Regions from separate parts of the Oceanicola sp. D3 genome, predicted to be linked through region 2. Evidence: riboswitches for the same ligand, from Rfam matches in the RefSeq annotation. Region 2 holds a riboswitch; the other holds the start of a gene.

Region 1 (14,371 bases), 1.2 Mb from region 2:
AGGGTTTCGATCATGTCGAAAATGCCGGAAAGGCCGCGCTGGTTGAAGCCGTAGACAGCCACGCCTTCGCGCAGGAGGGCGGCGGCGATATCGGCCTGAAGGTCGGAGAAGGTGAGCACGAGGTCGGGCTTGAGGGCCATGACCTTGGGGATGTCGGCGGAGGTGAAGGCCGACACGCGGGGCTTTTGCTGGCGCACGCCGGGGGGGGCGGACGGCATAGCCGGAGACGCCAACGATGCGATCTTGCTGGCCGAGGAGGTAGAGGGTTTCGACGGTTTCCTCGGTGAGGCAGACGATACGTTCTGGCGGGAAGGGCATGGGCTAGGTCAGGCCTGTGGGTTGGAACAGGGGGCCGTGGTCGGTGAAGATGAAGCTGCCCGTGATCTGGAAGACATCGGCCAGCAGATCGGCGGTGAGCACCTGCTCGGGCGGGCCATCGGCGGCGATGCGCCCCTCGTGCAGCACCACGAGCCGGGTGCAATGGCGGGCGGCGAGGGAGAGATCGTGCAGGGCGGCCACTACGGCGCGGCCCTCGGCGGCGAGGCGGGCGAAGAGCTGCATGGTGGCGATCTGAGCCGCAGGGTCGAGCCCGGCGATGGGCTCATCGGCTAGCAGCAGCGGGGTTTGCTGGGCGAGGGTGCGGGCGATCAGGGCGCGGGCCTGCTCGCCGCCCGAGAGATTGGTGGCGCGGCGGTGGGCGAGCGCGGTGAGATTCATCTGGGCGATGGCCTCGGTGACGGCCTCGCGGTTGGCCAGGGAGGGCGGATGCGGGGTGCGGCCGAGGGTGACGAGGGTTTCAACCGTCAGATCCCATGCGATCTCGCGGGATTGGGGCAGGAAGGCCGATGCGCGGGCGCGGGCGGCAGGCGAGAGCGCCGCGAGGGAGGAGGTGCCGGTGGCGGGCAGCAGGCCGAGGGCGGCGCGAAGGAGGGTGGTTTTGCCCGCGCCATTGGGGCCGATGAGGCCGATGAACTCGCCGGGCGCGACGGTGAGGGAGACGTTGCGCAGGGTGTTTCGCCCGTTCTTGCGGGTGACGGAGAGGTTTTGCAGGGCAAGCGTCATAGCCGCCCCCGCAAGCGCCAGACGAGGTGGAAGAAGAAGGGCGCGCCGACGAGGGCGGTGACGACGCCGAGCTTGAGGTCACGCGCGGGGAGGATGAGGCGAGTGGCCGTATCCGCCGCCAGCAGCATGGCCGCCCCGCCCAGCGCCGAGGCGATGAGCAGGGTCGAGGGGCGGTGGCCGGTGAGCGGGCGCAGCAGGTGCGGCACGACGAGGCCGACGAAGCCCACGGCCCCGGCCACGGCGGTGCCCGCGCCAACGCAGGCCGCGACACCGAGGATCAGCGCGAGGCGCAGGCGTGGCAGGCGGATGCCCATGGAGGCGGCGGCGTCTTCGCCCAGCGAAAGCGCATCAAGCCCCCGCCCGAGCGGCAGGATCAGCGCCGCGCCTGCGAGGATGAAGGGCGCGGCGAGGGCGACATGGGTCATCGAGCGGTCGGCCAGAGAGCCCATCATCCAGAACACGATCTCTGCCGCCGCATAGGGGGAAGGCGAGAGGTTGAGCACGAGCGAGGTGAGCGCCCCGGCCAGCGCCGAAAGCGCCACACCGGCGAGGATGAGGGTAAGCGCGGTGCCGCGCGGGCCGGCGAGGGCGAAGATGGCGAGCACGGCGATGCCGGCCCCGGCGAGCGCCATGAAGGGCAGCGCAAGGGCGGCGGTATAGGCAAGCCCGGTCTGGATGGCGATGACAGCGCCGAGGGCGGCGGAGGAGGACACACCGATCAGCCCCGGCTCGGCCAGAGGGTTGCGCAGATAGCCCTGCATGGCCGCGCCGCAGAGGCCGAGGGAAGCGCCGATGAGCAGGCCGAGCAGGGCCCGCGGCAGGCGGATTTCGCGCATGACCATGGTGGCCGGACCGTCGGATTGGCTGACGAGGGCAGTGAGCGCCTCGGTAAAGGGCAGCGCGGCGGGGCCGATGGTGAGGGAGGCGGTGAAGAGGGCCGCGGTGAGGACGCCAAGGAGGGCGTAGAGGCGCGCCGGGGTCATCGGAGGGGCCTTGGGCGAAGACGCCTCGAAGGGCGGATGAGGAGCACGTGGGGGCGCTCTTTGCCGGGCTGTGCCCGCGCATCGCGGGGGGCGCGCGTCATTCCATCCCCTCCCGGATTGCGGCGAGGCGTTCGACGGTTTCGAGCACGGCGGGGGTGCCGCAGGTCCAGTCGCTATCATGCAGGTTGTCGGTGGGCACCCGCGCGCGCAGGGCCTCGACAACCGGGTGGTGAAGGATCTCTTCGGCGCGGCTTCTCGGGGCGCCGGGGCGGGCGGCGACGAGCAGGTCGGGGCTGGCGGTGGCAAGGGTTTCGAGCGGCACCACGCCACCGTAGGGCAGCCCGAGCTTTTCGGCCAGCAGGGCAAAGCCCGCGGATTTGACGATCTGGCCCGGCAGGGTGGATTGCCCGGCGGAGTAGCCATTGGCGGCATAGAGCGCGGCGAGCGGGGGCGGGCCGGGCGGCATGGGGATGGCGGCGAGACGGGCGTCGAAGGCGGCGACCTCCCGGGCGGCAGCCTCTTCGCGGCCCAGCAGGCTGCCCATCCGGGTGATGTTGGCGCGGATATCATCCAGCGTTTCAGCCGGGGCAAAGACCTCCACCTTCAGCCCCAGCCGCTCCAGCATGCGCAGGGTGTCGGGCGCGGTGAAGCTGCCTGCGATCACCAGATCGGGCGCAAGCAGGTAGACCTCTTCGGCGCGGGCGGAGTTGCCCGGCAGGGCACGGGCCTGCTCGGCAAGGGCGGACTCCTCGCCCTGAAGCATCCGGGTGACGGAAACGAGCTGGCCCGGCGCGGCGATGGCCAGCGCCAACTGGTCGGTGCAGAGGTTGATCGACACCACCCGTTCGGGCGGTGCAGCGAGGGCCATCACGGCCCCCGCGAACCAGAGCGCGAGCGCTCCGATGAGGTTAGAACTTGGCACGGAGGCCCACGTAGAAGGCCCGGTCGGCCTGACCGTAGCCATTGACGGTTTGATACTCGGCATCGGTCAGGTTCTCGATGCGGAAGTAGGCCTCGGCCCCATCGTTGATCTCATAGGTGACCATGGCGTTGACGAGGGTGTAATCGTCTCCCTCGATCGGGCGAACGAAGGTTTGCGCGTCGACGTCGAGCACATCGGCAACGTGCTGCACTTCACCGCTGAAGCTCCAGCGCGGGGCGAAATCGGCCTCGACGCCGAGCACGAGATCATGGCGAGGCACGCGGAGTTGGCGCTCGCCATCCGGATCTTCGCTTTCGGTGTAGGTATAGGCCCCGAAGAGCGCCGCCTTATCGGAAAGCGCCACGCGGCCCGAAAGCTCCAGCCCCTTGGCCACGGAGGTGCCGGGGATCTGGGTGTAGACGAAGGCCGCGTCGGAGCCGATCAGGTCTTCGACCTCGGTGTAAAACAGGGTGGCCTTCACGAAGTCATCGCCGCCCAGCCGCTTTTCGACGCCCAGCTCGGCGCTGCGCGAGGTTTCCGGCGTCAGCGTGTCATTGCCGTAGAACGGCGCGTAGAGCTCGTAGAGCGAGGGGGCGCGGAAGCCGGTGGCGAGCGAGGCACGCAGGATGAGGTCTTCCTGCGGGCGCCATGCCAGCGCCAGACGACCGGTGGTGTGGCCGCCAAAGCGGTTGTGCGCATCGTGCCGCAGGGCGGCGGAGAGGTCGAGCTGGCTGGAGGCGGCCCAGTTCACCTCGGCAAAGACGCCGGTGGTGTTTTGCTTGCCCTCAGCGGTAATGAAGGTGGCGGAGGCAAACTCCTCCTCGGTGTAATCGGCCCCGAAGTTGAGCTGCACGGCGGGCGACAGCGTGGCCTGGCCAAGATAGCGCAGCCCTTGGCGCTCGCCCTCGTAGTGGTTGCCCGAGACCGCGTAGTCCCGCTCGATGTCGTAATAGGTGGCCTCGAACTGGTGGGTCACCGCGCCAGCCTCGTAGCGGGCAAAGGCGCGCAGCCCGTTGGAGGTGCCATCGGTTTCTTCGTCGGTGTCGCCGAAGGGGAAGCCGCCGTCGATCGCCACGGTGCTCTTTTCGGCAAAGCCCGCAAGGCCGATGGTGAGCGCATCGGACAGGGCATATTCGCCATTGAACGACAGGCGCAGCGACGAGAAGCCATCGGCCTCGGTGTTGCCGTCGTTCTCATCAGCAGAGGAGAACCCGCCAAACTCGAGCCGCGCGAGGGTGACGGCAAAGTTGTGCCGGGCGCCCTTGCTGGTGATCGTGGCGGAGGTACCGAAGCTATCGAAGCTGCCAACCTCGCCTTCAAGGTAGACGTGGGTGCCCTCCTCGGTTGCGCGGCGGCTTTGCAGCGAGATCACCCCGGCGACGGCGGAGGAGCCGTATTGCGCCGATTGCGAGCCCTTCAAAACCTCGATGCGGCCAAGGCCGGAGGTGCCCATCAGGCCGAAGTCATAGGAGGGCGAGGGGGAGGATGGGTCCAGCACGTCGATGCCGTCGATCTGCACTTTCACGTATTTCTGGTGCAGCCCGCGCATCCGGATGTCGGCCAGCCCGCCGGGGCCGCCGGCGGCGGCAAGCGAAAGGCCGGGCTGGCGGGAGAGGTAGGTGGCAAGGTCATCATCGCCCGCCGTTTCCAACTCTTCGCGGGTGGTCACTTCGACGGTGGCGCCGGTGCGCTCGGTCTCTGTCTCGCCCGACAGGTCGGCGGTGACGGTGATCGTGTCGAGTTCATAGGCCTCCTGCGCGGTGAGCGCGGAGGCGGCGAGCGCGAGGGTGGCTGTGGTGGCGAGGAGGCTCTTCATGGCGCCCAAAGTCCTTGTCATGCGGCCCCCATGACAGAGGCCGGTGTGGTGAGGTGTCTTTGGAATGGCGAGGCCTTCCGCGGACGGTGCTTTCGTCACCGCTACGGAACAGACCGTTGACGCCGCGCCCCTCGCACGGGTTCAGGGTGATCGCCTCGGCAGGTCTCCTGACTTGCGGGTCATTGCGAGATGGCCGGCCTTCCCGGGGGTTCTCCCCCAGTGGCCCGTCGGCCTCGCTCTCCGCTCACAGTTGCGGGGGCAGTCGTGGCATTGGGAGTTCTTCCCGCACCACGTTCCCTTTTGCTCCGGGCTTTCGCCCGAACCGAAGCAATCTGGGGGGTAGCGCAGGAGGGACGCCAGGCGCAAGGGATTCGTTAACCCTTGGGCAGCGCCGCCCGGGGGGTGGGCTTTGGCGCCACGTTGGGCGTCATTGCCCCCGTGGTCGGCAGCGCGGGCCCGGAAAGCACGCGCTGCCGATGGGGTTGGTGGTGAGTGGCTACTCCGCCGCGGCTTCCGCCCGCTCGGCTGCGCCCGGCTGGTTGAGCGCCTCGGCCACCTCGGCTTCGCCGGGGCGCGTTACCGCCCGCAGAACGAAGTAGCCGATGAGCGCCGACACGCCGGACCCGAGCAGCACGCCAAGGCGCACCTCGTTCATCAGCAATGCATCGTCGAAGGAGAGCGAGCCGATGAAGAGCGACATGGTAAAGCCGATCCCGGCGAGGCAGGCGAGGCCGTAGATATGGGCCCACGTGACCCCGAAGGGCAGCTTGGCGAGCCCCATCTTGACCATCAGCCAAGTGGTGCCAAAGACACCCACTTGCTTGCCGAGGATCAGGCCGAGCGCCACGCCGAGCGGCACCGGATCGAGCAGCGCCCCGAAGGACATGCCCTTCAGCACCACGCCGGCGTTGGCGAAGGCGAAGATTGGGACGATCACGTAGAGCACATAGGGCGAAAGGCCGTGCTCCAGCGAGTGCAGGGGCGACTTGTTCCACTTGTCTTTCAGCGGAATGCAGAAGGCCGTTACCACCCCGGCGAGCGTGGCGTGCACGCCCGATTTGAGCACCAGCACCCAGAGCGCAACGCCGAGCAGCAGGATCGGCGCAACCCTGTGCGCCCCGCGCATGTTGCGCCAGATCATCAGCGCCAGCGGGATACAGGCAAGGAAGAGGTAATCAATCTTCAGTTCGGCGGTATAGAACAGCGCTATGATGAGGATCGCCCCCATGTCATCGAGGATCGCCAGCGTCAGCAGGAAGATCTTGAGCGAGGCCGGCACACGGGAGCCGAGCAGGGCAAGCACGCCGAGGGCAAAGGCGATGTCCGTCGCGGCCGGGATGGCCCAGCCGTGAATGGTGGCTGCATTGCCCCAGTTGAACACGAGGTAGACGAGCGCGGGCACAACCATGCCCCCCACCGCCGCCATGCCGGGCAGCACCACATCGGCGGGGTTCTTCAGCTTGCCTTCCATCAGCTCGCGCTTCAGCTCAAGCCCGATAAGAAAGAAGAAGATGGCCATGAGGCCGTCGTTGATCCACAGAAGGGCGGGTTTTTCGATGCCTTCACCGTTGACGGTGACGCCGATATAGGCCCCCAGAAACTCCTGATACTCCGGGTTGAGCGAGGAGTTCGCGATCATCATGGCGGCCACCGCAGACAGCATCAGCACGATGCCCCCGGCAGCGTCCGAGCCAAAGAATTCATCAATTTTTCTGCGGAGCATTCCCTATCCCTGTTTTTGCGCGTTTTTCCTTATGTCTTGAAATGTGGCTTTGGGTCCACCGGGTCAAGCAGATGAGGCGCGAGGTCGCAGGGTTTTTTAGCGCCGGGTGAAGATCGCGCAGGGTAGTTCGGCGCGAATTGCAAAGCCGAGGCTCTCATAGAGCTTGATCGCCGCCGGGTTGGAGGCGAAGGCGTGGAGAAACGGCATGTCACCTGACATGGCGATCTGGTGGGCGACATGGGCCGAGAGGCTGCGGGCAAGGCCCTGCCCCCGGGCCTCTGGCGCGGTGCAGACGCCGGAGATTTCGGCAAAGCCCGGCGCCGACATGCGGGTGCCGGCCATGGCGATCAGCTTGCCATCCTGCCGGACGCCCCAGAACGGCCCTAGCTCCAGCGCGCGGAGGGTGAAGGGGCCGGGTTTGGTGGCCTCGGCAAGGGTCAGCATCTCGGCGGCGTCCTCGGAGCCAAGGGGCGTGATGCGCGGATCGTCTGGCGCGGGCGGCAGGGTGCGGCAGGTAAGCTGCACACCCATGGCACGGAGGGTTTCATCAAAGCCGGGTGGCGTGGCAACGGGAGCCTTCTGCAAAAACACCGCCAGATCACCGGGCTTGGCGAGGGCTGTAAGATCCTCGGGCGCGGAGGGGTCGATGCAGGCGAAGGGGATGAGCCCGGGATCGTAGCGCAGGGCAGTGCCATGCTGCTGGGCAAGGTGGGCATGGGGGCCGGTGAGGGCGGCGTGGGCCGGGGTATCGAGCGGGTGGCTTGTCATGGGCGGTCTTTCAGCGGCTTTGCGTCGAGGCGGGCTTCGATGGTGTCGAGCATGTTCAGAAGCTCGGGGCCGAAGGGGGCGCAAAGGTCGGTCACGGCGGCGCGGGTGCGGGGCCAGGCTTTGGCGCGGGCCTCGGCCAGCAGGGTGCGGCCAGCAGGCGTGAGGGAGACAAGGCGGAGGCGGGCGTCTTGGGGGCTTGGGGCAGTGGCGGTTAGGCCAAGCGTAGAAAGCCGGGTGACGGCGCGGGTGACGCCGGGCTGCGCTGTGCCGAGGGCCGCGGCGATATCTCCGATGGGGCGCGGCTCCGGCCCGTCGAGAAAGGCGAGAAGCGGCAAGCTGGCGGCGGGCATCCGGGGGTCGATCTCGTTGAGGATGTCCTGCGTCTGCCCCTGCAACCGCTCACCGAGGCGACGGAGGCGGGAGCCGAGGGTGACAAGGCCGTGGGGGCGGAGGGCGTCAGTTTCATGCATGTGTATATAAGTGGTTATATACATGACCGTGTCAATGCCCATCGCCTCGAACGGCGCGGCTCAACCGTTAGACGGGGTTTTCCGGACCGGGGCGCCCGAGGCCATGTCGGTGGCGATATGGGTAAGGCCAGCCTTCTTCCAGCCCGCGAAGCCGTCTTGCAGATGGGCGATGCGCTCGGCTCCGGCCTCAAGGGTCTTGCGCGCCATCTTGCCCGACCGAACGGAAGAGCCGCACATGAGCACCACTCGCTTGTCGCCGTCGCTGGGCAGGAAGCGCGGGTCGAAATGCGCCATTGGCAGCAGCAGCGCGCCCTCGACACTTTCGAAGGCGTATTCGGCAGGGGTGCGCACATCGACCAGCGTGACCTTGCCCTGCGCGAGGCCATCGGCGACCTCTTGCGGGGTCCAGGTTTCGAGTTCTCCGTGATCGGTGGTTTCGGTTTTCATGGTGTCACCTCAAAAGCGGTTGGCAGGGATCTTGAAATAGGCGTGGCCGTCGCCCTCGGGCTCGGGCAGGCGGCCGCCGCGCAGGTTGACTTGTAGCGCAAACAGCATCCGGTCGGGCAGACCGAGAGTTTCGTCGCGTTCGTTGCGGAGGCGAATGAAGGCCTCCTTGGTTTGGTCGCCGCCGACATGGGGGTTGTGGGCGCGGTGCGCCGCGACCGTGGCCTCGCATTCGGGCTGCTCCCGGTCGTCGCTGCCATAGTCGTGGCCGATGAAAAGGCGGGTCTCGGCGGGCAGGGACAGAATTTCCTGAATGGAGTCCCACAGCTGTTCGGTGCTCCCGCCCGGAAAGTCGGCCCGCGCTGTGCCGGTATCGACATGCATCAGGGTGTCATGGACAAAGGCGGCATCTCCGGCAATGAGGCTGATCGAGCCAAGCGTGTGGCCGCGTGAGAGCATCACCCGCAGGTCGAGTTTGCCGAGCGCCAGCCGTTCGCCATCTGCCAGCAGCCGGTCGTAATCGCCCTTCACCGGGAAGGCCTCTGGCAGATGGTAGTAGTCGCGCCAGAGCGCGGCGATATCGGTGCACGTCTCGCCAGTGAGATGCGGCGCACCGGTGCGCTCGGCGAGCCAGTTGCCCGCGCTCAGGTGGTCGGCGTGGGGGTGGGTGTCGATGATCCACGCGGGCGCGTAGCCTTCACGCTCGATGCAGCCGAGCAGGTCTTCGGCAGCCTCGGTGCTGGTGCGGGCATGGGCGGTATCAAAATCGAGCACAGGGTCGATGATGGCGCAGGCCCGGCTTTCGGGGTCGGCGCAGATGTATTGCCACGAGCCCGTGTCGGACTCGTAAAACGCATGAACCGTGGGCCCGCCCGCGTCGGAGGTGCTGGTGATGCTGCGGCCAGTGGGCATGACGGGATCCTCCTGCGCTGGGTTCACAGGATAAACGCCTACCCCTGCGCAGTTGGTTCCATCTGCCCGCCCGGCGTGGCAACGGGGCCAGAAAACAACAAACCCCCGGGCGGAGCCGCGGGGGTCGTCGTAGGCAGAGGCCGAAGCCGCCGCCGTTCGTGTGCCGATGGGTGACTTACATCATCCCTTCGCGCTGGGCCTTCTTCCGAGCCAGCTTCCGCGCACGGCGGATCGCTTCGGCCTTTTCACGGGCTTTCTTCTCGGACGGCTTCTCGAAGTGTTGCTTGAGTTTCATCTCACGAAACACCCCCTCGCGCTGAAGTTTCTTCTTCAGAGCACGAAGCGCCTGATCGACGTTGTTGTCACGAACGCTCACCTGCATGTGGTTGTCACCACCTTTCTGATTAGAGTTGCAAGAGTTTGCAGGAGCGCGCCGTATAGCAAAGGGTCGGGCATCTGTCTACACTCCGGCGAAATTTGCCCTATGTTGCGGTGACATGACCGATCACAGCCCAGAATCCCCCGCAAAAGCTGCCATTCTCGATGCCGCCCTGCCCCATGTGGCCTTCGACGGATGGTCTGACGAGGCCCTCAAACGCGCTGCCGAGGAGGCGGGCGTGAGCGAGTCGGAGGCGCGTGCGCACTTCCCGAAGGGCGCGGTGGATCTTGCGCTGGCCTTCCATGCGCGGGGCGATGCGAAGATGCTGGCGGCGCTGGATGAGGCGGATTTGGGCGAGATGCGGTTTTCTGACCGGATTGCCCACGCGGTGCGGCTGCGGCTGGAGGCGATTGAGGGCGAGAAGGAGGCGGTGCGCCGCGCAGCCTCGCTCTTTGCCCTGCCGCAGAATGCCGCTGCCGGGGCGGGCGCGGTGTGGGGCACCGCCGATGCGATCTGGCGGGCGCTGGGGGACACCTCGGAGGATCTCAACTGGTATTCGAAGCGGGCCACGCTCTCTGCCGTCTATTCGGCCACCCTGCTCTACTGGCTGGGCGACGAGAGCGCAGGCCATGAGGCGACATGGGCGTTTCTGGAGCGCCGGATTGCCGATGTGATGCGGGTGGAGAAGGTGAAGGCGCAGCTCAGGAAGAACCCGCTGACCAAGGGGCTGATGGCCGGGCCGGAATGGCTGGCCTCCAAGGTGCGCGCCCCGCGCAGCACCCCGCCTGCCGACATGCCGGGGCATATGAGCACGAGAGACTGACAGAAGGATGGTGTTTGCAATGATGATGCGGGCGATGGAAATCTCGGAGCCGGGCGGGCCGGAGGTGTTGCAGCCAACGGATGTGACGGTGCCTGCGCCGCAGGCGGGCGAGATTGTGATCAAGGTGGCCTTTGCCGGGGTGAACCGCCCGGATGCGCTGCAACGCGCCGGGGCCTATGACCCGCCGCCCGATGCTTCCCCCCTGCCCGGGCTTGAGTGCTCTGGCGAGGTCTTTGCGGCTGGCGAAGGCGCGCGCTGGAAGGTGGGCGACAAGGTCTGCGCCCTGCTGCCGGGCGGCGGCTATGCCGAATACGTCAAATGCCCCGCCGATCATGCGCTGCCGGTGCCTGAGGGCATGGGGATGAAAGAGGCGGCCTGCCTGCCGGAAACCTTCTTTACCGTCTATTCCAACGTCTTCATGCGCGGTGGGCTGAAGGCGGGCGAGGTGTTTCTCGTGCATGGCGGCTCGTCGGGGATTGGGACCACGGCGATTCAGCTGGCCACGGCCTTTGGCGCGCGGGTGTTCACCACCGCCGGGTCGAAGGAGAAGTGCGATGCCTGCCTCAAGCTGGGCGCAGAGCGGGCGATCAACTACCGCGAAGAGGATTTCGTGGAGGTACTGAAGGCCGAGGGCGGGGCCAACCTGGTGCTCGACATGGTGGGCGGTGAGTACATTCCGCGCAACGTGCAGGCGCTGGCGATGGAGGGGCGGATGGTGCACATCGCGTTCCTCGGCGGGCCGAAGGCGGAGCTGAACTTTGCGCAGGTCATGGCGCGGCGGCTGACGATTACGGGCAGCACCCTGCGCCCGCAGTCGGTGGCGGCGAAGGCCGGGATTGCGGCAGAGCTTGAGGCCAAGGTCTGGCCACTGCTGGCCTCGGGCCGGGTGGCGCCGGTGATGGATTCGACCTTTCCGCTGGCCGAGGCCGCCAAGGCCCATGCCCGGATGGAAAGCTCGGAGCATATCGGCAAGATCGTACTGGAGGTGGCGGGGGAGTGATGCCGGCCTGATGCCGACTCAGCCGAACGGCCCCCGATCATAAGGTGGCATGTCGCGCATCCGACGGTAAAGCCAGAGCAGATGCTCAAAGACGCGCGGGTTATCACCGCGCATCTTTCGGATCGGCGCGGCGTATGTATTGACGATTGCGATGATTGTGCCCCGCAGGGTTTGCCGGACAATCAGATAATCTATCGCGCCGGAACGGACTCCGGCCGCGAGAAACTCGTATTGATTGAGCAGGAAGCGCGACGCATCAAAGAAGCTTGGAGCGTCGATGGAGGACTCTTCGGAAACGTCCCAGAATGCTGCCAACTGGTCGCTTGAGAGCGGCTTACCGAGGGGCATGGCCCGGTTTCGGACCACATAGGCGTTGATAAGGTATTCGCGGTCAGTACGGAGGGTCTGGAGCGTGTCGAGCGCATGGGCGACAGAGGCGCTGCGCCAACCGATCCAAGCATTGGCGAAAATCGCCATTGCGGCAACCGCCACACCGCCAAGCAGAACCCAGGCATTGGGAAGCACATCAGGTTGACTGGCAAGCCATACCCCTATCAAGGCCATGCCTAAGGCCAGGGTGATTATCAGAAAATAGACAAGCCAATAGCGCCTGAATGGTGGCATTCTGGCGTTTTCCCGAACTTAGGGGCTTATATGATGCCGACGGTTTCGCGTGTCATGGCTCTTATATACGCGTTCCATGCCCAAAAATCAACTGACGAGAGGTTAACGCGCCGACATTGATCTGCACATCAACTTGCCCCTACTCGGCGGCCTTTTGCCGCTCAGGGACATCGACCGCGCCACACTCTCGAGGCGGCATCCCCTACGGCGGGTCGGGCAACCTGCGTTACCGCGTCTTCGTATTCGGGCGCGAGATCGACCGGGGGCAGGATTTGAGGCCGGTCGGGCCTTTCTGAGCACACGGGCGCGGGCGGGGCTTACTTACAGGGTTGGTGCCTTCAACGGGCCGATCGCCTGTTCTATACAGACGCGCAGGGCAACATAGGAGCCCTCAGCGAGTCCATAGGCGGTGCACTCCCGGCGCAGGTCGAGTGGCAGGCTCGGCCAAAGGCTGCGCAGGACGCCGAAGGAGAGCGCCTGACCCTGCATGCACATCTCGAAAGCCACGTCGGCATCTTCCAGCCCCTCGGCGCTGCGTTGGCACTGCGGGGCCACGTCGATCTGCGGAAAGTCCTCTGCGGCGAGGGGCGATGCAGAGACGAGGGCGATAGTGATGACGCAGGTTTTGGCTCTCATCGCGGTCTCTCTTTGCGTTCCCGCTCGCCCTACTCGGCGGCCTTTTGTGGCTCGGGCACATCGACCTCGGCAAACTCGCGCGGCAGGACAACGGCAAATTCGGTGCCCTCGGGGCCGGTGCGCAGCAGGTCCAGCCGGCCACCGTGGCCGCGGATCAGCTCGGCGGAGATGGCGAGGCCAAGGCCGGAGCCGCCCTTGCGGAAGCCGCCCTGAAACGGCTGGAACAGGTGCTCTTGCGCCTTGGGCGGCAGGCCGGGGCCGGTATCGGTGACGGTGATCGTCCAGCCCTCATCGTCCTCGCGGGCGGATATGCAGATTTCGCCCGGCTTGCCGGTGGCGACAATCGCCTGCCGGGCGTTGCGGATGAGGTTTGTGAGCACACGGAAAAGCTGCTCGGCATCGGCGCGTAGCGTCAGGCCGCTGGGAATGTCTTCGGCATAGGAGATGTCATGCTCGCCCGCCGCCAGCCGCTCGCTGTCGATCACATCGTTCACCACCGGGGCCAGCGCGAAGCGTGACAGCTTGGGCGGTGCCTCCTCGGCGCGGCCAAAGGCGAGCGTGCTTTCGCAGAGGTTCACGGCGCGGGAGATCGAGTTGACCAGTTTGGGCGCGGCGCGGGCCACCGCCGGGTCTTTTGAAATTTCCATCCGGTCAGCAAAGAGCTGGGCGGTGGTGAGGATGTTGCGCAGATCGTGGCTGATGCGGGCCACCGCGCCGCCGAGTTGGGCCAGCCGCTCCTTTTGCTTCAGCGCGGTGGTCAGCTGGGTCTGCATCTCGGCCAGCCCCTCCTCGGCCTCGCGCAGTTCCACCGCCCCGGCGGAGGGGGCAATGATGCGGCGGGCATCTTCAGGCGCGCGGGCATAGCTGGCCATCGCGTCCACCACCCGGTGGATCGGCCCGACGATAAACACCCGGACGGCAATGAAGAGCAGCAGCGCCGTCAGGCCGGAGATGACCGCCGAGAGCCAGAGGATGCGAAGCCCATAATCCGTCATCGCCATGCGCAGCTCGGCGGTGTCCATCGTCACCTCGATCAGCAGCCCGGCCTGCTCGACCGGGTCACCGATAACGCGGATCAGCTCCGGGTCACTCTTCCAGAGCCTGCGGATCGCATCTTTCATCAGCGCCCATGGGCCGGGGTCGCGCAGGTCATAGGTTTGGGTGACGGGGGCGATGATGGGGGAGGAGAGGATCAGCTCTCGCATCTCGTCGCGGCGGAGCACCACGTTTTTGACGCCGGCGTTTTGCAGCAGTTCGGCCTCAAGGTTGGCGTCAATCACCTCGTCGGTGGCGAGCAGGGCCAGCGAGGCGATTTGCGCCCGCTCCAGCCGGGAGAGCAGGAAATCTTCGCGGTAGCGCGCGATGGAGGGCACGAAGATCAACACTTCGGCCAGCATAACGAAGGCAATCGTCAGCATCAGGAAGCGGCCGGAGAGCGTATTCAGAAACATTTCTCGCGCGTTATACCATTTTAGCGCGGGGGCTGCGACTAGGGCAAAAAGCGCTGCACCAGCCCGACCACGCGCTTGACCAGGGGGCTCTCGAAGAGCTTGGGAGAGAAATAGGCACCCGCGGCGCGTTTGTTAAGTTCCTGCAAGGTCGGATAGGGCAGAACGGCGTTTGCCAGCGCAGTGAGCTTGTGGCCATTGGCGATGGCGGTGGCCCATGCGGCGATGAGTTCGCCCGCCTGCGGGCCTGCGATGGTGGCCCCCACCGGCTTGCCGCCGGAGACCATCAGCTTCAGCCGCCCGTCGAGCCGCATGGCGCGGGCACGGTCGCTGTCGTTATAGGTGAGTTGGATCACGTCGA
Region 2 (14,371 bases):
TCGACATAGGCCGGGTGCCAGCGCAGGAAGCGCGCCAGATGGCGCAACTGGGCTACATGCAATGGATCGCCAGCCTGCCCGGCGATGCCAACTATCGGCGTGCGGCGCTTCATGCCCACGCCATGGCCGCGCCCTACATCAGCCTGTCACCCGCCGTGGCCGAATTTTGCGCCCTGTTGAAGCAGTCGCTCACATCGCCCGCCCCCCTGCCCCTTTCGCTTCCGCCACGCAGGCGGCGCGGCGGGGCTGGTGCCCGGCGCATCTGGCGCATCGCCCTCTGACCTTTGTGAACACGGCCGCACCCAATCCTGCGGCCTGACCGAGGACCATTGCAGCAAGCTGCGCGTTGCACGCAGCCCGCGAGGCTCGGCTTTCAAAAACCATGGTCATGGACGGATCAACGAGAAAGGACGGATCCATGAATGAGAACCAACTGAAAACCCGGCTCAACGCTGGCCCCCTCATCTGCGCCGAGGGCTTCCTCTTCGAACTGGAGCGCCGGGGCTATCTCACGGCGGGCGAGTTTGTGCCCGAGGTGGCGCTGGAACACCCCGATGCGCTGCGCAACCTGCATGTCGATTTTCAGCGGTCGGGCAGCGATATCGTCGAGGCGTTCACCTACAACGGCCACCGCGAGAAGATGCGGGTGATCGGCAAGGAAGACCTGCTGGAGCCGCTCAACCGCGCCTCGCTGAAGATCGCCCGCGAGGTTGCCGATGCAAAGCCGGGCAACCTGATGGCAGGCAATATCTCGAACACCAACATCTGGTCGCCGGACGACAGGGCAAAACAGGCCGAGGTGCGGGCGATGTTTGAAGAAATGGTCGGCTGGGCCGTCGATGAAGGGGCCGATATCATCATTGGCGAAACCTTCTACTACGCGGGCGAGGCGCTTTGCGCGCTTGAGGTGGCCCGCGCCTCCGGCCTCCCGGTCGTTCTGACCCTCGCCCCCATGGCGGCCAGCGAGATGATGGACGGCACCGGCATTGTGGAAACCTGTCAGCAGTTGGAACAGGGCGGCGCAGATGTTGTTGGCCTCAACTGCTTTCGCGGGCCGCAAACCATGATGCCGTGGCTGCGCAAGGTGCGTGCGGCGGTGTCCTGCCATGTCGGTGCCCTGCCGATCCCCTATCGCACGCGCGCGGATGAACCGACCTTCTTCAACCTCAGCGACACCGGCGATTGCACCTGCCCTGCCCCCCATGGCCGCACCTTCCCGACCGCGCTCGACCCGATGTTTTGCAATCGCTACGAGATCGGGGCCTTCGCGCGTGACGCCTACGCGCTGGGCATCAACTATCTCGGCGTCTGCTGCGGGGCCAACCCGATGCTGATCCGCGAAGTTTCGGAAGCGGTCGGGCGCACCACCGAGGCCAGCCGCTACTCCGAGCGCATGGAAAATCACTTCATGTATGGCACCAACACCCGGCTCCCCGCCCACATCAAGGCCCTTGGCGAAACTGCCTGATTGGCAAGGCCCGGCGGCCCGATCCGCCGCCGGGCCACGTGGTGCAGCAAGCGCGGTGCAGAATTTTCACCCGGCGGCGCCGATCTACATGTTGACAGCTCATCGCGATAAGCATCTATATGATGTTGCTTTGGTGCCCGTGATTCACGTCACAGGTGAAAAGGGAAGCCGGTGAAAGACCGGCGCTGCCCCCGCAACTGTAAGCGGCAAGCCGAGGCCCGTAACCACTGATGCATCCACGCATCGGGAAGGGGGCCAAGGCGGTTGAGCCGCAAAGCCAGGAGACCTGCCAAGGCAACACGACGACGAGTGCGGGCGGAGGGCCCGGGCGCGTGAACGGAGCCTGTAAGGGCCATCCGCTTCATGTTCCTTCTCCCCTGTCTGACAAAACAACTATGGGGACAGAGCAATGACAATCACCGTTTATTCCAAGCCTTCCTGCGTGCAATGCAGCGCAACCACCCGTGCGCTCGACGCGCGCGGCCTGCCTTACGAGGTCGTCGACCTGACAGAAGACGCAGGCGCTATGGAGCACGTCACCGGGCTGGGCTATCGCCAAGCCCCCGTTGTGATCGCCGGCGAGGATCACTGGGCAGGCTTTCGCCCCGACATGATCGGTCGGCTGTCCTGAGCCATGAGCGGGCTGGTCTACTATTCGAGCCGGTCGAACAACACGCATCGGCTGATTGAACGCTTGGACCTGCCCGCCACCCGCCTGCCGCAACGGCCCGCTGACCCGCTCCCCGCGATCGACGGCCCCTTCGTGCTGATCTGCCCGACCTTCGCAGATGGGCAGGGCCGCGGCGCGGTGCCAAAGCCGGTGATCCGGCTACTGAACGACGCCGGCGCACGCCGCCTGCTGCGCGGCGTCATCGCCGGTGGCAACCGCAACTTCGGCGCCAGCTTTGCCCTTGCGGGCAAGATCATCGCCGCCAAATGCAACGTCCCGCTGCTCTACCGCTTCGAGCTGGCCGGAACCCCCGAAGACACCGCCCGCATCCGTGACGGGCTGGCCCGTTTCTGGGCCGAGCAAGAGGAAACACCATGCTTGACGCAAGCGTAACCGCCGATCTGGACTACCACGCGCTGAACGCGTTGCTGAACCTCTACGACGCGCAAGGAAACATCCAGTTCGAGGCCGACCGGATGGCGGCGCGGCAGTATTTTTTGCAGCACGTTAACCAGAACACTGTGTTCTTCCATTCGCTCGATGAGAAGCTCGGCTACCTCGTGGACGAGGGCTATTACGAACCGGAAGTGCTGGACCAGTATTCGCGCAACTTCCAGCGGGCGATCTGGGATGCGGCTTATGGCAAGAAATTCCGCTTTCCCACCTTCCTCGGTGCCTTCAAGTATTACACCTCCTACACGCTCAAAACGCGGGACGGGCAGCGCTACCTTGAGCGCTACGAGGACCGTGTGGTGATGAACGCCCTCGCATTGGCGCGCGGCGACGAGGCCCTGGCGATGCAACTGATGGAAGAGATCCTCTCGGGCCGCTTCCAGCCCGCCACGCCCACTTTTCTGAACGCGGGCAAGAAGGCACGGGGCGAGTTCGTTTCCTGCTTCCTGCTGCGGCTAGAAGACAACATGGAAAGCATCGGGCGCGGCATCAATTCGGCGCTGCAACTCTCCAAACGCGGCGGCGGCGTGGCCCTGATGCTCACCAACATCCGCGAGCACGGCGCCCCGATCAAGGGGATCGAAAACCAGTCCTCCGGCGTGATCCCGGTCATGAAGCTGCTGGAGGATTCCTTCAGCTACGCCAACCAGCTTGGCGCGCGGCAGGGGGCGGGGGCCGTCTATCTCAACGCCCACCACCCCGACATCCTGCGCTTTCTCGACACCAAACGCGAGAACGCCGACGAGAAGATCCGCATCAAGACGCTGAGCCTTGGCGTGGTCATCCCCGATGTGACGTTTGAGCTCGCCAAGCGCAACGAGGATATGTATCTCTTCTCGCCCCATGACGTTGAGCGCGTCTATGGCTGCGCCTTCTCCGAGATTTCCGTCACCGAAAACTATGACGAGATGGTCGACAACCCGAAGATCCGGAAGAAAAAGATCAACGCCCGCGCCTTCTTCCAGACCCTCGCCGAGATCCAGTTTGAAAGCGGCTACCCCTACATCATGTTCGAGGACACGGTGAACCGCGCCAACCCGATCGCGGGCCGTATCGCCATGTCAAACCTCTGCTCCGAGATCCTTCAGGTCAACGAGGCGTCGGCGTTCAACGACGACCTGAGCTACGCCCAAATGGGCACCGATATTTCCTGCAACCTCGGCAGCATGAACATTGCCCGCGCGATGGACGGCGGCGACCTTGGCAGCTCGGTCGGCACCGCGATCCGAGCGCTGAACGCGGTGAGCGAAATGTCGGCCATCGACTCGGTGCCCTCCATCCGCAAGGGCAATGACGAGGGCCATGCCATCGGGCTCGGGCAGATGAACCTGCACGGCTTCCTCGCCCGCGAGCGCATCCACTACGGCTCGCCCGAAGGGGTGGAGTTCACCTCCGTCTATTTTGCCGCCGTGCTCTACCACGCGCTCGCCACCTCCTGTGCGCTGGCGCAGGAAAAGGGCCGCCGTTTCAAAAGCTTCGAGGCTTCCACCTATGCCGACGGCGGCTTTTTCGAGAAATACACCCAACAAAGCTGGCGACCCGAGAGCGCCACGGTGAAGGCCCTCTTCAAAAAGTTCGGCATCACCCTGCCCACCAAAAAGGACTGGGCCGCGTTGAAGGCCGATGTGATGGAGCACGGGCTCTACAACCGCAACCTTCAGGCCGTGCCCCCCACCGGCTCGATCAGCTACATCAACTACGCCACCTCCTCGATCCACCCGATCACCGCCAAGGTGGAGATCCGCAAGGAGGGCAAGATCGGCCGGGTCTATTACCCCGCGCCCTACATGACCGGCGAAAACCTCGAGTTTTACCGCGATGCCTATGAGATTGGCCCCGAAGCGGTAATAGATACCTATGCCGCCGCCACCCAGCACGTCGATCAGGGCCTGTCGCTGACGCTGTTCTTCCCCGCCGAGGCCACCACGCGCGATATCAACCGCGCCCAGATCTACGCATGGAAGAAGGGCATCAAGACGATCTACTACATCCGCCTCCGGCAGGCCGCGCTGGAAGGCACCGAAGTTGAGGGCTGCGTCTCCTGCACGCTGTAACCGCGCCCTCGTAGGGTGGGCAATCTGCCCACCACCCGCTCCGCCAAAGGACCGACGCCATGAAAGACCTGCCCCATTCCCGCCCCGTGCCCCGAGCCGTCAACTGGAACCGTCTGGAGGACGACCTGGACCTCGACGTCTGGAACCGCCTGACCGTCAATTTCTGGCTGCCCGAAAAGGTGCCGCTCTCCAACGATATCCAAAGCTGGTCTCAGCTCACCGACGACGAGCGGCAGCTGACCATCCGGGTGTTCACCGGGCTCACCCTGCTCGACACCATCCAAAATTCCATCGGCGCCCCAACCCTGATGGCCGATGCTATCACACCGCATGAGGAAGCGGTGCTGAGCAACATCGCCTTCATGGAGGCCGTCCACGCCCGCAGCTATTCCTCCGTCTTTTCAACGCTCTGTCAGACCGCCGAGGTTGACGAGGCCTTCCGCTGGTCGGCCGACAACGAGCACCTGCAAGCCAAATCCCGGCTCATCCTCGATGAGTATGACGCCACCGCCTCGCCGTTGCGTCGCAAGGTGGCCAGCGTCTTTCTGGAGAGCTTCCTGTTCTACTCCGGCTTCTATCTGCCGATGCACTGGTCGTCGCGCGCGCGGCTGACCAACACCGCCGACCTGATCCGCCTCATCATCCGCGACGAGGCGATCCACGGCTATTACATCGGCTACAAGTTTCAGCGCGGGCTGGAGCGCCTGCCAGAGGCCGAGCGGGCCGAGCTGAAGGACTTCGCCTTCTCCCTCCTCTTCGACCTCTACGAGATCGAAGCCCGCTATACCGAACAGCTCTACGACGGGCTGGGGCTAACCGAAGACGTGAAGAACTTCCTGCATTACAACGCCAACAAGGCGTTGCAGAACCTCGGTTTCGAAGCGCTCTTCCCCGACGAGGCCTGCAAGGTGAACCCGGCGATCATGGCCGCCCTCTCCCCCAACTCGGATGAGAACCACGATTTCTTTTCCGGCTCCGGATCAAGCTACGTGATCGGCAAGGCCGTCGCCACGGAAGACGAAGACTGGGATTTCTAACACGCCGCCCGCCCCGATGCGCCCTGTCGGCGATACGGGCGGGCGAAAAGTTTGCCCTCTGAAGCCACAAAGCGATCTACGCCAAGGCCGAATAGCCCTCCCGATCTTCTGCTCTGGCGGGCCAACCGCCTCAGGGCTCAGCTGGTGCCGCCCACCGCCTGCTTCTGCCCGGCGCCAAGCACCTCTTCTGCCGAAGGCGTGCGCAGATCGAAGTAATCAAAGGTGCCAGCATAGCCATTGCCGCCCATCCGCCCCAGCGCGTCAAGTTTTTCGTGGTCGGAATAGAAGGTCGCCGGGTCAATGATGTCTTCGCGGATATGCGCGCGCACAATCCGCCCCAGAATGATCTCGCGCGCCGAACTGACAGCAATGCCAAGATAGCGTTCGCACTCAAAGGCCACCGGGGCTTCGGAGATGCGCGGGCATTTCACCTTGTCGCCCGGGATCGCCGTCAGCCCGGCCATCTCCAGCTCGTCCACCTCCGGCGCGAAGTCTGCGGCCGTCACCGACATCGCCTCAACATTCGCGCGGTCAACGATATTGACGGTGAAGCACTCGGTCATGCGGATGTTCCACCCTGTATCCTTGAAGCTGCGGTCCGGCTTGTTCTCGACCCCAAGCGCAAGGATCGGCGGATCGGCGGAGAGGCAGTTGAAGAAGGAATAGGGCGCCGCGTTGACCACCCCGTCAGGCGAGATCGTGGTGACCCATGCAATCGGGCGCGGCACGATGGTACCGATCATCACCTTATAGGCCTCGCGGGCCGAAAGATCGGCGAAATCAAAGGCGTGGTAGCCGTCTTGCAGGGTCATTGGGCCAGCTCCTTGCCGTAGTGTGAGAGGATGGATTGGATACTATCGGGCTCGGCAGAAAGCTCTGCCCGGCCCGCGACAGCGCCGAGATGGTGCTCCATGATCTCGATGGCGCGCGCAGCGTCACCGGCGCGGATCGCGGCAATGATCTGCGAATGCTCATCGACAGCGCAATCAGAGGAGTGGCTGCGCGCATAAAGCGACATGATCAGCGAGCAGCGCAGCACCACTTCCGAGACGTAGCGGGTCAGCACCGGGTTGCCGGTGAGCTCGGCCAGCAGCACATGAAACTCGCCCGCGAGGCGAATCGACACCGGGCCATCCTTGCCCTTCACCGCCTCTTCCTGCCGCACATGTGCCTCAAGCCGCTCATAGCCACTGCGCGGCATACGCTCACAAAGCAGGCGAATCACATCATTTTCCAGGCAGCGCCGCACTTCAAAAACATGCTGCGCCTCATCGCGCGACGGCTCGGCCACAAAGGCCCCGCGGTTGCGGCGGGTCACCACCAGCCCCTCGTGCTCCAGCCGCACCAGCGCATGGCGCACAATGGTGCGTGACACGCCAAATTGCTCACCCACGGTATCCTCGGGCAACCGCATGCCCGGCTTCAGCGCCTGTTCGATAATCGCCTTGCGCAGCAAGTCATGCACCGCGTCCGTCAGCGTCGTTTTGGTCTCACTCATGGTCGGATCTGCCTATCAAATTCGCATAATCTCTATCGCATACAATTTTGCACGTCAATCGGATACAATCTGCTTGCTCAAACGGATTCTCTGTGTCAGCCAATATACATCGTATCCAATTTTACCGATTCCGAAATGCAATCCAGCTGAAAGAGGACCAGATCATGAAACTACGTCATCTCATGCTCGCAACAGCGGCAGTTGCTGCTTTAACGGGCAGTGCGCAGGCCGAGAACGTGCTGAAATGGGGCGCCAACCGCGATATCGGCTCCCTCGACCCCTATTCCTTTGGTGACAGCTTCACCATCAACGTGCTCAACCACGTTTATGAAGGGCTGGTACGCTACAACAAGGATCTGAAGATCGAGCCGGCGCTGGCAGAAAGCTGGGAGATCCTCGACGACCAGATCACATGGCGCTTCAAGCTGCGCGAGGGCGTGACCTTTCACAACGGCAACCCCTTCACCGCCGAAGATGTCGTTGCCTCGCTCACCCGCGTGAGCCACGAGACCTCGCCGCTCAAAGGCAACCTTCCTGCCTACGTCAGCTCCAAGGTTGTGGATGAATACACGGTCGACATCACGCTGAACGGCACCTACCCGCTGCTGCTCAACGACCTGACCAACATCCACATCTTCGACGCCGAGTGGATGACCGAAAACGACGCGCTGATGCCAACCGACGTTGGCGCAGGCACCGAGGGCTATGCCACCTACAACGCCAACGGCACCGGCCCCTTCATCGTCGAAAGCCGCCAGCCCGATGCCAAAACCGTCTTTGTCGTCAATCCCGATTGGTGGGACGAGCCGCAGCACAACCTCGACCGGATCGAACTGACGCCGGTAAACTCGGCCGCAACCCGCGTGGCGGCGCTGCTCTCGGGCGAGATCAGCTTTACCAATGACGCCCCGGTGCAGGATTTGCCGCGCCTTGCCGCCGCGCCGAATGTTGAGGTGCTGGAAGGCGTCGACCTGCGCACAGTGATGATCGGCTTCCCCTTCCGCGATACGCTGACCACCGGCGAGCCGAACCCGTTCAAGGAAAAGGCGGTGCGCGAGGCGCTCTACAAGGCGATGGACCTCGACCTGATCCATCAGAAGGTGATGCGTGGCAAGTCCCGCACCGCCGGTGCCACCGTCGCCCCGCCGATCCCGGGCTATACCGAGGCGCTCGACACGCTGCCCGGCTATGACCCCGAGGCGTCCAAAGCGCTGCTGGCCGAGGCGGGCGTGCCCGAGGGGCTGGAGTTTGAGTTCAACTGCCTCAGCGACGGGCTGGTGAACGAAGAGCAGTTTTGCCAGGCCATCGCCTCCATGTGGTCGCGCATCGGCCTCTCGCCCAAGCTCGACGTGGCACCCCGCGCGGTGCAATCGCCCAAGCGGACCAATGGCAAGACCGATGTCTATACGCTGGGCTGGGCCACGCTGCCGCTGCTCGACAGCTACTCCCCGCTGCTGCAAATCTTCCACTCCAAAGACGGCAACGCCGGCGTCTTCAACTGGGGCGGCTGGTCTTACCCCGAGCTGGACGCGCTGATTGATGCGGCTGGCAGCGAGCTGGACCTTGAAAAGCGGCTCGCCCTGCAAACCGAGGCCCTGCAAATGGTGAAGGACGAGATGATCATGGTCCCTCTCCACCAGCAGCCCATGGCCTGGGCGGTGACCGAGGAGGTGGCCGAGATGCCGCTCTTCCCCGATGCCAAGCCGCGCCTCTGGTTCGCCCGGATGGGCAGCGACTCCTGACGCACCGGGCCGGGCTGGCCGCACCTTGGTCAGCCCGGCCCATTTGATCGCCGTATCACCAAATCGGAGACCGGAATGATTGCCTTTCTTCTCAAACGCACCGCCAACGCGGCCTTCGTCATGCTGGCGGTGGCGCTGCTGGCCTTCGTGATCTTCCGTTTCTTCGGCGATCCGGTCGAAATGATGGTGAACGAACAGGCCACCCAGCAAGACCGTATCGAACTGCGCGAGCGGCTGGGGCTGAACGATGGCTTCGTCACCCAATACACCCGCTTCGTCACCAACGCGGTGCAAGGTGATTTCGGGATTTCCTATCGCAACCAGCAAGACGTGATGGTGCTGATCAAGGAGCGCTTCCCGGCAACCTTCGAGCTGGTTCTGGTGGCCACCATAATCTCGCTGGTGGTGGGTATCCCCGCCGGGGTGATCACCGCCGTCTATCGAGAAAGCCGGGTGGCCAATATGCTGCAACTCGGCTCCATCATCGGGGTGTCCCTGCCAAGTTTCGTTGTGGGCATCCTGCTCATCCTCGCCTTCTCGGTTTCACTCGGCTGGCTGCCCGCCTTCGGGCGCGGCGAGACGGTGGACATTGGCTGGTGGTCGACCGGGCTGCTCACCCCCTCGGGGCGGGCGGCGCTGGTGCTGCCGGCGATCTCGCTCTCGACTTTCCAGGTCACGCTGGTGATGCGGCTGGTGCGGGCCGAGATGTTGGAAACCCTGCGCGCCGATTACATCAAGTTCGCCCGCGCCCGGGGCGTGCCCACCGCCCGCGTGCAATGGCGCCACGCGCTGCGCAACTGCCTGATGCCGGTGATCACCCTGACGGGCATGCAGATCGGCAACCTGATCGCCTTTGCCCTTGTGACCGAGACGGTGTTTCAATGGCCCGGCATGGGGATGCTCTTCATCCAGGCGGTGACCTTCGTCGACCTGCCGGTGATGGCCGCCTACTTGCTGATCGTGTCCTTCATCTTCGTCGCCCTCAATACCCTTGTCGACATCACCTATGCCTGGGTCGATCCGCGCCTGCGCGACGACTCTGCCCGTGGCAATGGCTGAACCGGAGCCCAAAATGGAAAAGTCCCTTCCCCTCACCCCGCCTGCCCCGGCACGCCCCTCGCGGTTGACCCGCCTGCGCGAAAGCGACCTGTGGTTTTCCTTCTGCGCGCATCCTTCGGCGATCTTTGCCGCGGCGCTGCTGGCGCTGGTGGCGCTGACCGCCTTTCTTGCACCGCTGATCACGCCGCAGAACCCCTATGACCTCGCGGCGCTGGAGCTCTGGAATTCCGAGATTCCGCCGATCTGGGAGGCCGGCGGCCAATGGCCCTACCTGCTGGGCACCGACACGCAGGGCCGCGATATCCTGTCGGCGGTGCTCTATGGTTCGCGCATTTCGCTGATCATCGGCTTTGCCTCGGTCATGCTGGCGCTGGTGGTGGGCCTGTCGCTGGGCCTGATCGCGGGCTATTTCGGCGGCTGGGTCGACAATGTGATCATGCGGGTAGGCGATGTGCTTCTGTCGATGCCCTTCATCCTGATCGCCATTCTCATCACCGCCATCGCCACTGCCTCGCTGCCAACCGGGTTGAAGGATGTGCTGGCGGCCCCCATCCTGATCTTCGCCATCGCAGTGCCCTCCTGGGTGCAATATGCCCGCACGGTACGGGCCTCGGCGATGGTTGAGGCGAAAAAGGAATACGTGCAGGCGGCCAAGCTGATCCGGGTGAAATCCTGGCGGGTGATGCTGCACCACATCCTGCCCAACTGCCTGACCCCGATCATGGTGGCGGCGACGCTGAATTTCGGTCTGGCCATCCTGTCGGAGGCGACGCTGTCCTTCCTCGGGGTCGGCATGCCGCCGGATCAGCCCTCGCTCGGCACGCTGATCCGGATCGGCAACCAGTACCTGTTCTCGGGCCTCTGGTGGATCGTGGTCTTCCCGTCGATCCAGCTCTGCCTGATCGTGCTCTCGGTCAACATGATCGGCGACTGGCTGCGCGATGCGCTCAACCCCAAACTGCGGTGAATTCAGTGACTTCCAAGACTATCAAGAACGTACGCCCGATGGGCGGCCCGGCCACCGACCTGCATATCGAGGGCGGCGTCTTCGTGGCGCAGGCCCCTGAGGGCGCCGAGGTGATCGACGGCGGCGGTCGCATCGTGATCCCCGGGCTGGTCGAGGCGCATACGCACCTGGACAAATCCCTGCTCGGCCTGCCCTGGTATCGCAACGAGGTCGGCCCGCGCCTGATCGACAAGATCAACAACGAGCGCGAGGTGAAGGTTTCGCTGGGCCTTGACCCGCAGGTCCAAAGCGAGCGTCACGCCATCCTCGCCATGTCGCATGGCTGCACCCACATCCGCAGCCACGTGGACGTGGACACCCACCACGGGCTGGCCGGGATCGAAGGCGTCATGGGCACGCGCGAGAAACTGGCGGGCATGGTCGATATTGAAATCGTGGCCTTCCCGCAGTCCGGCATGATGACCCGCCCCGGCACCGCCGAGCTGATGGGCGAGGCGCTGGCGCTGGGGGCTGATCTGGTGGGCGGCATCGACCCCTGCGGGATGGAGCATGACCCCAAGGGGCACCTCGATACGGTCTTTGCGCTGGCCGAGAAACACGGCAAGCCGGTGGACATTCACCTGCACGAACGCGACGCGCTTGGCTGGTTCTCGATGGAGGAAATCATCGACCGCACCGTGGCGCTGGGGATGCAGGGCAAGGTGTCGATTTCCCATGCCTTCTGCCTTGGCGCGGTGGATCGCGCCTACGTGGCGGGGCTTCAGGAAAAACTGGCCGAGAACCGCATCCATATCCTGACCACCGCGCCCGCTTCTGCCCCCGTCCCGGCGGTCAAGGAGTTGAAGGCGCTTGGCATCCTGACCGGCGCGGGCTGCGACGGCATCCGCGACACATGGGGGCCCTACGGCAACTCCGACATGCTGGAAAAAGCGATGCAGATCGGCATGCGCAACAACCTGCGCCGCGATGACGAGGTGGAGCTGGCGTTGGAAATCTGCACCTTTGGCGGGGCCGCGATCATGGGGGTCGAGGGCTACGGACTGGACGCGGGCTGCCGCGCCGATTGCCTGCTGGTCGAGGGCGAGACCCTGGCCGAGGCCGTCGTCACCCATGCGCCGCGCAAGCTGGTGCTGAAGGGCGGCGAAGTGATTGCCCGCGACGGCGCCTGCGTGATCGAGGCCCCGTGATGGAGGGTCGCACGCTTCTTTCGGCCCGCTGGGTCATCGGTCATCAAGGCGGGCGCCACGTGGTTCATGAGCATGGCGTGGTGGTGATCGAAGGCTGCGACGTGCTGCACGTCGGCTCCGGTTTCGAGGGCGAGGTCGCGCGGCGGATCGACTATGGCGAAGCGGTGATCTCGCCCGGTTTCGTCGACCTTGATGCGCTGTCCGATCTCGACACCACGATCCTTGGCTACGACAACGGCCCGGCGTGGAAAAAGGGGCGGGTCTGGCCCGAAAGCTACATCGCGCGCGGACCTTACGAGATGTATCGCCCCGAGGAACTGGCCTTTCAGAAGCGCCATGCCTTCGCCCAGCTGATCCGCAACGGGATCACCACGGCGCTGCCCATCGCCTCGCTATTTTACCGCGCATGGGGCGAGACGGTGGCAGAGTTCGACGCCGCCGCCACCGCCGCCGAAGACCTCGGGCTGCGAGTCTACCTTGGCCCGGCCTATCGCACCGGCGGGCAGGTGACGGATGCGACGGGCAATATCCGGGCGGTCTTTGACGAGGCGCGCGGGCTGGCCGGGCTGACAGAGGCCGCCGATTTCGCCCAACGCATCGACGGCACCGCCGAAGGCCGCATCCGCGCCATGTTCGCCCCCGACCGGATCGAGACCTGCACCGAGACGCTGCTGAACCGCACCGCCGAGATCGCTTCGGAGATGGGCGCGCCGGTGCGTCAGCATTGCAGCCAGTCGTCGGTGGAACTGCGGCTGGTGCGTGAACAGCACGGCTGCGCGCCGATTGAATGGCTGCACCGCATCGGCGCGTTGCGCGGCAACTGGCTGCTGCCGCATGGCACGCAGGCGACCGACGCAGAATTCGACCTGATCGCCAATGCTGGCGCCACGCTGGTGCATTGCCCGCTGGTCGCCGCGCGCCATGGCGGGATGCTCAAGAGCTTTCCCAAGGCCCGCGCCAAGGGCATCACCATCGGGCTGGGCACCGACACGCATCCCGCCGACATGATCCTCAACATGCAGATCGGCATGATGATGGCGCGGGTGTCGGACGGCATGGAGGCAATCCGCTCCGAAGAGATGTTCGACGCCGCCACGCTGGGCGGGGCTGACGCGCTGAACCGGCCCGATCTGGGCCGCCTTGCCCCCGGCACCAAGGCCGATATCGCGGTGATCGACCTGCGCCAGACCCTGCAAACCCCCGACCCGGTGCAGACGCTGATGACCTCCGCCTCTGGCCGCGACGTGCGCGATGTCTGGATCGACGGGCGGCAGGTGATGGCTGACGGGGTGATCCCCGGCGTTGATGCCGCCGCAGATGCCACCCGCGCGCAGGCGCAATTCGATCGCCTGATCGCCAAGTACCCCGACCGCACCGCCGGCCATCCGCCGGTCTCCGAAATCTTCACCCCCAGTTACGAGAGGGCCACGCCATGAGCGATGTCGTTCTCGACGTGCAGAACCTGCGCGTCGAATTTCCCACACGAAAGGGCGTTCTGACCGCAGTCGACGATATCTCGCTGCAAATCCGGCGCGGCGAGATCCTCGGCATGGTTGGTGAATCCGGGGCCGGCAAGTCGATGACCGGCATGTCGATCCTGGGTCTGTTAGAGCCGCCGGGCCGCATCGCCGCCGGGACGATCCATCTGTCGGGCGACCGGATCGACGACCTTGACGACCGCGCCATGCAATCCGTCCGCGGCCGCCGCATCGGCGCGATCTTCCAGGACCCGCTGACCTCGCTCAATCCGCTGTTCCGGGTCGGCGATCAGCTGGTCGAAACCATCCGCCTGCACACCGACCTCGACAAATCCGCCGCCCGCGAACGCGCCAAGGAGCTGATGCGCGAGGTGGGCATCCCGGCCGTGGAAGAGCGCATCGACAGCTACCCGCACCAGTTCTCGGGCGGGATGCGCCAGCGGATCGTGATTGCGCTGGCGCTTTGCGCCGAGCCGGAGCTGATCGTGGCGGATGAACCGACCACCGCGCTCGACGTCTCGATCCAGGCGCAGATCACCGCGCTGCTGAAACGGCTCTGCCGCGAGCGGGGCACGGCGGTGATGCTGGTGACGCATGACATGGGCGTGATCGCCGAAACCGCCGACCGGGTGGCGGTGATGTATGCCGGGCGGTTGGCCGAGATCGGCAGCGTCGATGACCTCGTGCGCCGCCCGCGCCACCCTTATACCACCGGGCTGATGGGCTCGATCCCGTCGCTGCGCAAGGACGTGGAGGAG

What was found. Region 2 has a riboswitch for cobalamin ahead of nrdH (glutaredoxin-like protein NrdH). Riboswitches for the same ligand answer to the same signal wherever they lie in the genome.
Region 1: another riboswitch for cobalamin. It lies ahead of FHY55_RS02780 (TonB-dependent siderophore receptor); the one in region 2 lies ahead of nrdH (glutaredoxin-like protein NrdH).

Annotation. Positions count from the first base shown of each region.
Region 1 covers NZ_CP040932.1:519,945-534,315, reverse strand. The annotation lists gene FHY55_RS02800 (ABC transporter substrate-binding protein) at 1-218, opposite strand, end outside; gene FHY55_RS02795 (ABC transporter ATP-binding protein) at 322-1,062, opposite strand; gene FHY55_RS02790 (iron ABC transporter permease) at 1,059-2,045, opposite strand; gene FHY55_RS02785 (ABC transporter substrate-binding protein) at 2,143-2,913, opposite strand; gene FHY55_RS02780 (TonB-dependent siderophore receptor) at 2,954-4,783, opposite strand; cobalamin riboswitch at 4,923-5,125, opposite strand; gene nhaA (Na+/H+ antiporter NhaA) at 5,280-6,506, opposite strand; gene FHY55_RS02770 (GNAT family N-acetyltransferase) at 6,603-7,274, opposite strand; gene FHY55_RS02765 (MarR family winged helix-turn-helix transcriptional regulator) at 7,271-7,744, opposite strand; gene FHY55_RS02760 (rhodanese-like domain-containing protein) at 7,805-8,191, opposite strand; gene FHY55_RS02755 (MBL fold metallo-hydrolase) at 8,201-9,100, opposite strand; gene rpsU (30S ribosomal protein S21) at 9,276-9,482, opposite strand; gene FHY55_RS02745 (COQ9 family protein) at 9,598-10,302, shown strand; gene FHY55_RS02740 (NAD(P)H-quinone oxidoreductase) at 10,310-11,302, shown strand; gene FHY55_RS02735 (DUF4760 domain-containing protein) at 11,321-11,866, opposite strand; gene FHY55_RS02730 (hypothetical protein) at 12,248-12,562, opposite strand; gene FHY55_RS02725 (HAMP domain-containing sensor histidine kinase) at 12,592-14,013, opposite strand; gene FHY55_RS02720 (NAD(P)/FAD-dependent oxidoreductase) at 14,052-14,371, opposite strand, start outside.
Region 2 covers NZ_CP040932.1:3,349,334-3,363,704, forward strand. The annotation lists gene FHY55_RS16655 (hypothetical protein) at 1-281, shown strand, start outside; gene FHY55_RS16660 (homocysteine S-methyltransferase family protein) at 419-1,468, shown strand; cobalamin riboswitch at 1,583-1,777, shown strand; gene nrdH (glutaredoxin-like protein NrdH) at 1,878-2,099, shown strand; gene nrdI (class Ib ribonucleoside-diphosphate reductase assembly flavoprotein NrdI) at 2,103-2,531, shown strand; gene nrdE (class 1b ribonucleoside-diphosphate reductase subunit alpha) at 2,513-4,645, shown strand; gene nrdF (class 1b ribonucleoside-diphosphate reductase subunit beta) at 4,705-5,682, shown strand; gene FHY55_RS16685 (flavin reductase family protein) at 5,820-6,494, opposite strand; gene FHY55_RS16690 (GntR family transcriptional regulator) at 6,491-7,180, opposite strand; gene FHY55_RS16695 (ABC transporter substrate-binding protein) at 7,345-8,922, shown strand; gene FHY55_RS16700 (ABC transporter permease) at 8,998-9,981, shown strand; gene FHY55_RS16705 (ABC transporter permease) at 9,995-10,948, shown strand; gene FHY55_RS16710 (amidohydrolase family protein) at 10,954-12,135, shown strand; gene FHY55_RS16715 (chlorohydrolase family protein) at 12,135-13,571, shown strand; gene FHY55_RS16720 (ABC transporter ATP-binding protein) at 13,568-14,371, shown strand, end outside.